3 regions of the Bacillus sp. KNSH39 genome follow, and region 3 is predicted to be linked to each of the others. Evidence: riboswitches for the same ligand, from Rfam matches in the RefSeq annotation. Region 3 holds a riboswitch; each other region holds the start of a gene.
What was found. Region 3 has a riboswitch for S-adenosylmethionine ahead of ACUL40_RS21500 (methionine ABC transporter ATP-binding protein). Riboswitches for the same ligand answer to the same signal wherever they lie in the genome.
Positions count from the first base shown of each region.

Region 1 (2,322 bases), 3.1 Mb from region 3:
TTAATAAACCAGCAAGAGAAACTGTTTGCTTTTGACCTCCTGATAATTCATGTGGACTTTGTTTATGAAACGTATGCATCTTCACCTTTCTTAATGAGTCCGAAACAATCTTTTTCATGTTATCTTGCTTTACACATTCATTTTCTAAATAAAAAGCTACATCTTCTTCTACTGTCAGACCAATAAATTGAGCATCTTGATCTTGTAAAATTGTTCCTACCTGTTTACTTTGTTCAAAAATACTTCCTTCCCTTGGGTCTTTACCGGCAATTAAAACGTTACCTGTGCTATTCCCTTCGTAAGAAAATGGGATTAGCCCATTTATACAATGAGCTAATGTCGACTTTCCTGAACCACTTCGTCCAGCAATTAGCACTTTTTCCCCAGGGTATATATGAAAGGTAATATCACTTAAAGTAGGCTGCGCAGCATGCCCATATTGAAAGGTGAATTGTTCAAACGAAATAATTGGTTGCATGTTAACATCCCTACTTTTCAATTTTTAAATGTGTATGTTTCTTATTGGATTTCGCCAAACCAATTGTAAGTGGCAATCCAAGTACTAAGAAAACGATGACATCGGAAATTGTTGCTCCTAATACTTGTATAACAATTTTGTCAAATGGTTCTCCCATCACAATAATATCGAATGCCCCAGCAAATATAATAGCAATGACAATACCAACTAGCCCAGTAATTGCTAAATAAGAAATATCCCCCTTGTTAAACGACCCGTTTTTCACACTAAAACCAACTCTTTTTTGAATAAGCCCCATTGAAAAACCAATAATTCCTGAACTAATAACCCATCCCCACCAAATACCCCATCCAGCAATCGTATCTGTTACGGTATGACCGATAAGTCCGATTAACAGTCCTGCCACTGGACCAAATAATGCTCCAAAAACAGTTAATATAGCTAATGCTGGTTTAATAAATGTATTCGGTGCAATAGAAAATCCCCAAAGTCCTAATATCCCGTATAATGCTGCTCCAATACCGATTGCTACTACTAACTTTGTTGATAATTTATTCATGACAATTCCCCTCTCATATTAGTCAACTTTTATTACTCTATATTTAATTTAAAAATGAATTATGCATCGACACTCCCTTTCTATACAACAAAAAAATGACCTCTTACATAAGAGGTCACTTTCTTTCACTTTCAAGAATCCTCTTATCTTTCAAAAAACACATCGTGTCCTCTGCGGAATTAGCACCTTCCTATAAAATTGCATAGGGGTTGCTGAGGTTTCTTAGGGCCGTTCCCTCCACCTCTCTGGATAAGTATTAATTTGTAATTCGTATTATGGCACTAAAGAATGTAAATTTCAACACTTTTCTTACTATTTTTATTTTTTATTAAATAGCGCATTTAAATCATTGTATTCTTATCGGAATTATGAAATAATGAGTTCAAAATCGTTTCGGGAGGAATGCATTATGAAAGTTATTGGTTTGATTGGAGGATTAAGTTGGGAATCTACATCATTATACTATAAACATATTAATACACTTACACTCTCTCAATACGATCAAAATGCGAAGCTAATTTTATATAGTATGGACTTTGGTGAAGTAACTACTTTATTACAAAACCATCAATATGAAGAAGTGAAAAATGAACTAGTTACAGTTGCAAAGAAAGTTGAAAAATCTGGGGCTGAATGTTTATTAATGTGTTCAAATACTGTACATCTATTTGCCGAGGAGGTAGAACAAGCAATATCTATCCCGCTTCTTCACATTGGTGATGTAAGTGCTAAAGAAATGGTAGAACAGAATATAAAACGTATCGGACTATTAGGAACAAAACAAACGATGGAGCAAGATTTCTATAAATCACGATTAGCGAAATATAACATTGAGACAATTATCCCAAATGACGAGGAAAGAACTTTTATCCACCATGTCATATTAGATGAATTAAGTAGAGGGATCATTTCAGAAACATCTAAAAAAAGGTTATTACAAATTACAAAATCATTAATTCAAAACGGCGCTGAAGGTATATTATTAGGCTGCACTGAAATACCTTTACTCATCTCCCAAAATGATCTTACTGTTCCCGTTTTTGATACTGCTTTTTTACATGCAAATACTGCTGTACAATTTGCTGGATAAGAATACACAAGCATAAAGGTGAGAACCTCTATGCTTGTATACAGTTACGACTAATTATCCCGCTATTTGCAGGCAGTAAAGCCCCACCAATTAAAGTTTTACTTTATTTAAAAGAGATTCAATAACTGCAATGGCTTCTTTTGAACCACCACATTCTAAAAAGCTATCATTAAGTTTTCTTATACCATGTTTATA
Region 1 is NZ_JBQXYO010000001.1:1,052,940-1,055,261, reverse strand. Features, by position in the region: gene ACUL40_RS05240 (ABC transporter ATP-binding protein) at 1-478, opposite strand, end outside; gene ACUL40_RS05235 (ECF-type riboflavin transporter substrate-binding protein) at 489-1,037, opposite strand; SAM riboswitch class I at 1,178-1,293, opposite strand; gene ACUL40_RS05230 (aspartate/glutamate racemase family protein) at 1,447-2,127, shown strand; gene ACUL40_RS05225 (macrolide family glycosyltransferase) at 2,218-2,322, opposite strand, start outside.
Region 1: another riboswitch for S-adenosylmethionine. It lies ahead of ACUL40_RS05235 (ECF-type riboflavin transporter substrate-binding protein); the one in region 3 lies ahead of ACUL40_RS21500 (methionine ABC transporter ATP-binding protein).

Region 2 (2,322 bases), 2.5 Mb from region 3:
CATTTCTTACGTACATAAAGCAAAGACGAAAAAAAGAGTTTTTACAAGTTGCCATTATTTATTTTCTTATTGCGTTCCTATTTGGGATGATTTCTTTATTATATGAGTGGCGAATTCTTTTATTCGTAATAGTAATGATTCCATTATTTATAGTGAATATGTATTACGCTCGTCAAAAAAATGAAAGAGCACTATTAAATGATATTTGTGCGATTATTGTGTTTTGTATCGGTGGGTTAATTAGTTATTCCTTTTCAATGAAGCAAATCGATCATACAGCATTATTCATTGCGCTTATTTCATTTTTATACTTTTTAGGTAGTACGTTCTATGTGAAAACGATGATTCGTGAAAAAAATAACCCGAAGTATCGTCTTATATCTTGGGGATATCATATCGTATTAACGATAATCATATTTGTGATTAATCCGTGGTGTTCTCTTATTTTTATACCAAGTGTCATTCGAGCAATTGTGTTGTATGGCAAAAAAATTTCTATTAAAAAAGTAGGAATTTTAGAAATTGCTAATTCTGTATATTTTTTAATCATAACGGCAATAATTATGAAGTATGCCATTTGAAAAAACTTCCCATCAATTGATGGGAAGTTTTTAATCTTTTTCTAAAATGTGAACGGTGTACTCGCAACGTTGAATAGCTTGTTCAACAGCATAAAGTGATTGTTCAATACGAGCGCGATTAAAATCTTTTTCAACTGTTTCGAGCGCTTCTTCTAAACAATTTTTAGCTTCTTGTAATGATTGAAAAGAATCTTGTACATATCCGCGAGCATTTTGATGCATTTCATAATCCTCCTTGCATGTTCGTATATGGGTAGTATGAACAGTAAGGAAGAAAATATAATTTGTTATATTTATTATATTTGTTTGACAATTAAAGTGGAATTACGTATAGTAAGAATTAAGTGAATATTTTCTTATCCAGAGAGGTGGAGGGACTGGCCCGATGAAACCCAGCAACCGCGATGCAGGTGCTAATTCCAGCAGAACATATTTGTTCTGGGAGATAAGACGAAGATATATACGTAACTTCTTCTTATCGGAGAGGTTTTTTTATTGCAAAAAAACCGATTACGAAAATTTATATTAAGAAGAAAGGGGTTGCGCATTACTGTGACACTCGAAAAATACGTAAAACTGCGTAGTACAGTTTATGAATATATGATAGAGCAAGATAAGCCGATATCATTGTTAGATATTCAAGAACATATCGTTTCGCATCATGAAGGAAAATTCACGAAAAAGATGTTGCATCAATTTTATTTATCAAGATTATTAGACGAACTAAAACTGGATGGGAAAATTACATTAGCTGATGAATATCTCTATGCTGAAAAAGGGGTATTGTATAAGGCGAGAAAAGGGAGCTAAGCTCTCTTTTTTTCTTAAAATAACGGAGTATGTAGAGTAAAAGACTGCTAAAGCAGCCTGATACAGGGAATGGTGTTGAGTGTGTAGTGTCAAAAATTGAATGTGCCTGAAAGAGGCAATTCATATCGGCTGCAAATGAAAAGAGACACCTTCGCCGAATAGGTGTCAGTCGTTTTGTCACGTAGACTTGCTACTTAACAGTAATTAGAATAACATGCAGGATTTTTGAAGTCAAAAGGGAATTAAAGGAAGGGGTACAATTATGTACGCTTACTTATTAAAAGATATAACGAAATGGATCCCAAAGTACATTGTAGATAAGGGATATGAATATTATGAAGGTGGGCATGTAGAAGATGTTGAAATACAAGATAAAAAAGTGTTTGCTTTCGTTACTGGAAATGCAAGGAATTATGAAGTAGTTATCGATCTCGAAGATTTTTCAGAAAGTAACTGTGAGTGTCCCTATGAAAATTATTGTAAACATATGGTGGCAGTTGTTTATGATATGCAAGGTGCTGGTGAGAGTGCAGTTAAAGAGAAACTGAAAGATTTAGAAAAAGAAGAGTTACTTATATTATTAAATCGATTGTTGCAAAGTTCGAAAAACGTACAAATTGTAGAGAAGTTATTAAAGAAGGAGAAACTTTAACGTATAGAGGGAGTTGTTTTGTAGTGAACGTACTAATTATATATGCTCATCCTAACCCTTCAAGTTTTAACGCGGCGATTTTCAATCATGTGCAAAAAGGACTACAGGAAACAAATCATTCAGTTACCGTACTTGATTTATACAAAGAACAATTTGATCCAGTCCTCGTATTTAATGAAGAGAAGAAAAGACGCGATTTAGTAAATGAAGAGGAAACAGCTCGGTATAGAACGTTAGTAGAAGAAGCAGATACACTTCTATTCATCTATCCAATATGGT
Region 2 is NZ_JBQXYO010000001.1:1,742,165-1,744,486, reverse strand. Features, by position in the region: gene ACUL40_RS08795 (YwiC-like family protein) at 1-581, shown strand, start outside; gene ACUL40_RS08790 (hypothetical protein) at 612-803, opposite strand; SAM riboswitch class I at 935-1,033, shown strand; gene ACUL40_RS08785 (hypothetical protein) at 1,134-1,391, shown strand; gene ACUL40_RS08780 (SWIM zinc finger family protein) at 1,654-2,043, shown strand; gene ACUL40_RS08775 (NAD(P)H-dependent oxidoreductase) at 2,067-2,322, shown strand, end outside.
Region 2: another riboswitch for S-adenosylmethionine. It lies ahead of ACUL40_RS08785 (hypothetical protein); the one in region 3 lies ahead of ACUL40_RS21500 (methionine ABC transporter ATP-binding protein).

Region 3 (2,322 bases):
GCGTTCTTAAAAGACAGGTCTTTTGTAGCACAAGCATCATGTATAACGGTACATTGAAAGCCAAAATCGAATGCAGCCCTTACTGTAGCATCGATACACATATGAGTCATCATCCCACATACAACGACATGTTCAATATTTAAACGTTTTAATTGCTCTAGAAGATTAGTTTCTCGGAAGCTATTTGGATAATGTTTGACTATAACTGTTTCTTCTCTAAGTGGACGTACGCTTTCGTGAATATGTACACCTTCTGTATTAGGTAGGAAAAAAGTAGCGTCATCTTTTATAGCTACGTGTTGGATATGAAAAATAGGTTCGCTGTTTGTTCTAAAGTGTTGTAATAACTGATTAGCATATTCGCTTGCTTCTACTGGATTACGCAATTCCATCTTTCCATTTGGAAAATAATCGTTTTGAATATCGATGAGTAAAAGAGCTGTTTTCATATATTTATCTTCCTCCGAGTTTCATATTCAAATAAATTTATTCAATTCGTAGAGAAGATTCTCCTGTTTAAAAATATGAGGAAGAAGAATTTTAAATAACCTTGAAAGTTACTATTTTCTCATGAATTTTCATCTGAAAATTTTAATAAAGGAATAATTAATATTTTTCTAAAAAATGTATTGACTCTTATTATTCTGAGTTCTATAATGAGAATTAATTAAACGACAATTAAATCGATACATTCTTATCCAGAGAGGTGGAGGGACTGGCCCTACGATACCTCAGCAACGGGTTTTTTTAATACCGTGCTAACTCCAGCAAGCCATATAAAGGCTTGGAAGATGAGAAGATGTGAACGAGTACATATAAGTGCTCTCCTTCTTATCTTTATGGTTGATAAGAAGGAGAGCACTTTTTATTTTACCTCGAAAGCTCTGCTTCAAGTTTTTACAGCATATAGGAGGGGAAAAAATGATTTCTTTTAACAATGTAAGTAAAGTGTATGAATCAGCTGGGCAATCTGTTCATGCGGTGGAGGATGTAACATTATCAGTTGAGAAAGGCGAAATTTTTGGCATTATTGGTTTTAGTGGCGCTGGAAAGAGTACGTTATTACGCTTAGTAAATATGTTAGAGAGACCGACGGCAGGAACGATTTCAATAGATGATAAAGATATTACATCATTATCGACGAAAGAATTACGTAAACTGAGACAAAGAATCGGAATGATTTTCCAAAGTTTTAATTTATTTAATTCAAGAACAGTATTTGGAAATATTGCTTATCCATTAAAGTTAGCGAAAGTACCAAAGAATGAGATAAAAGAAAGAGTAAATGAACTGCTGAAGTTTGTAGGGTTAGAAGATAAAGCAAACTATTACCCAGAGCAGCTATCAGGTGGACAAAAGCAGCGTGTGGGCATTGCTAGAGCACTTGCGACATCGCCAGATATTCTTATATGTGATGAGGCAACATCAGCCTTAGATCCAGAAACAACGACAGAAATTCTAAACTTATTAAAGAAAGTAAATAGAGAATACAATTTAACAATTCTTCTTATTACACATGAAATGCATGTTGTGAAAGAAATTTGTCACCGTGTAGCTGTAATGGAGAAGGGAAAAGTTATTGAAGAAGGAAAACTGTTTGATGTTTTCACGCAACCAAAAACAAAGACGACTCAAAACTTTGTACGTTCTGTCATTAATGATCATTTACCGGAAAGTGTTCTAGCGAAAATTCAAAATGGTGGTCAAATTTATCGTCTAACATTTACTGGTGAGGAGACAGGACAGCCGGTACTATCATATATCGCAAAAAACTATAACGTCGATGTAAATGTACTGTACGGAAATATTATTGAACTTCAAAATGTGCTATTTGGAAATCTTCTTGTAGAGTTGCAAGGGGAGCAGAGGGAAATTCAAAAAGCATTACAACATCTAAGACTGCAAGTGCAGCTGAAGGAGGTAGAAGCTCATGCGAGTTGATTGGAGTATATTTTGGCCGCGCATACTAGATGCGACGGGGGATACCCTCTTAATGGTAATTGTAACCCTTATATTTGCTACAATTCTTGGTATACCTCTAGGTTTACTTTTATATGTAACGAGAAAAGGAAACTTTTTAGAAAATAAATGGGTCTTTTCTATTCTTAACATCATAATTAATACAATTCGTCCGGTACCATTCATTATCTTTTTAGTAGCGTTAAGTCCACTAACGAGAAGTGTTATCGGAACGACGATTGGAACAGCAGCAGCAATTTTCCCGATGACGTTAGTCGCATCAATTGGTATTGCTAGAATGGTTGAAACAAACCTTGTTTCCGTTCCGAAAGGAGTAATTGAAGCAGCGCAAGCAATGGGCGC
Region 3 is NZ_JBQXYO010000001.1:4,193,605-4,195,926, forward strand. Features, by position in the region: partial or broken gene ACUL40_RS21495 (cysteine hydrolase family protein) at 1-449, opposite strand, end outside; SAM riboswitch class I at 692-798, shown strand; gene ACUL40_RS21500 (methionine ABC transporter ATP-binding protein) at 922-1,941, shown strand; gene ACUL40_RS21505 (methionine ABC transporter permease) at 1,931-2,322, shown strand, end outside.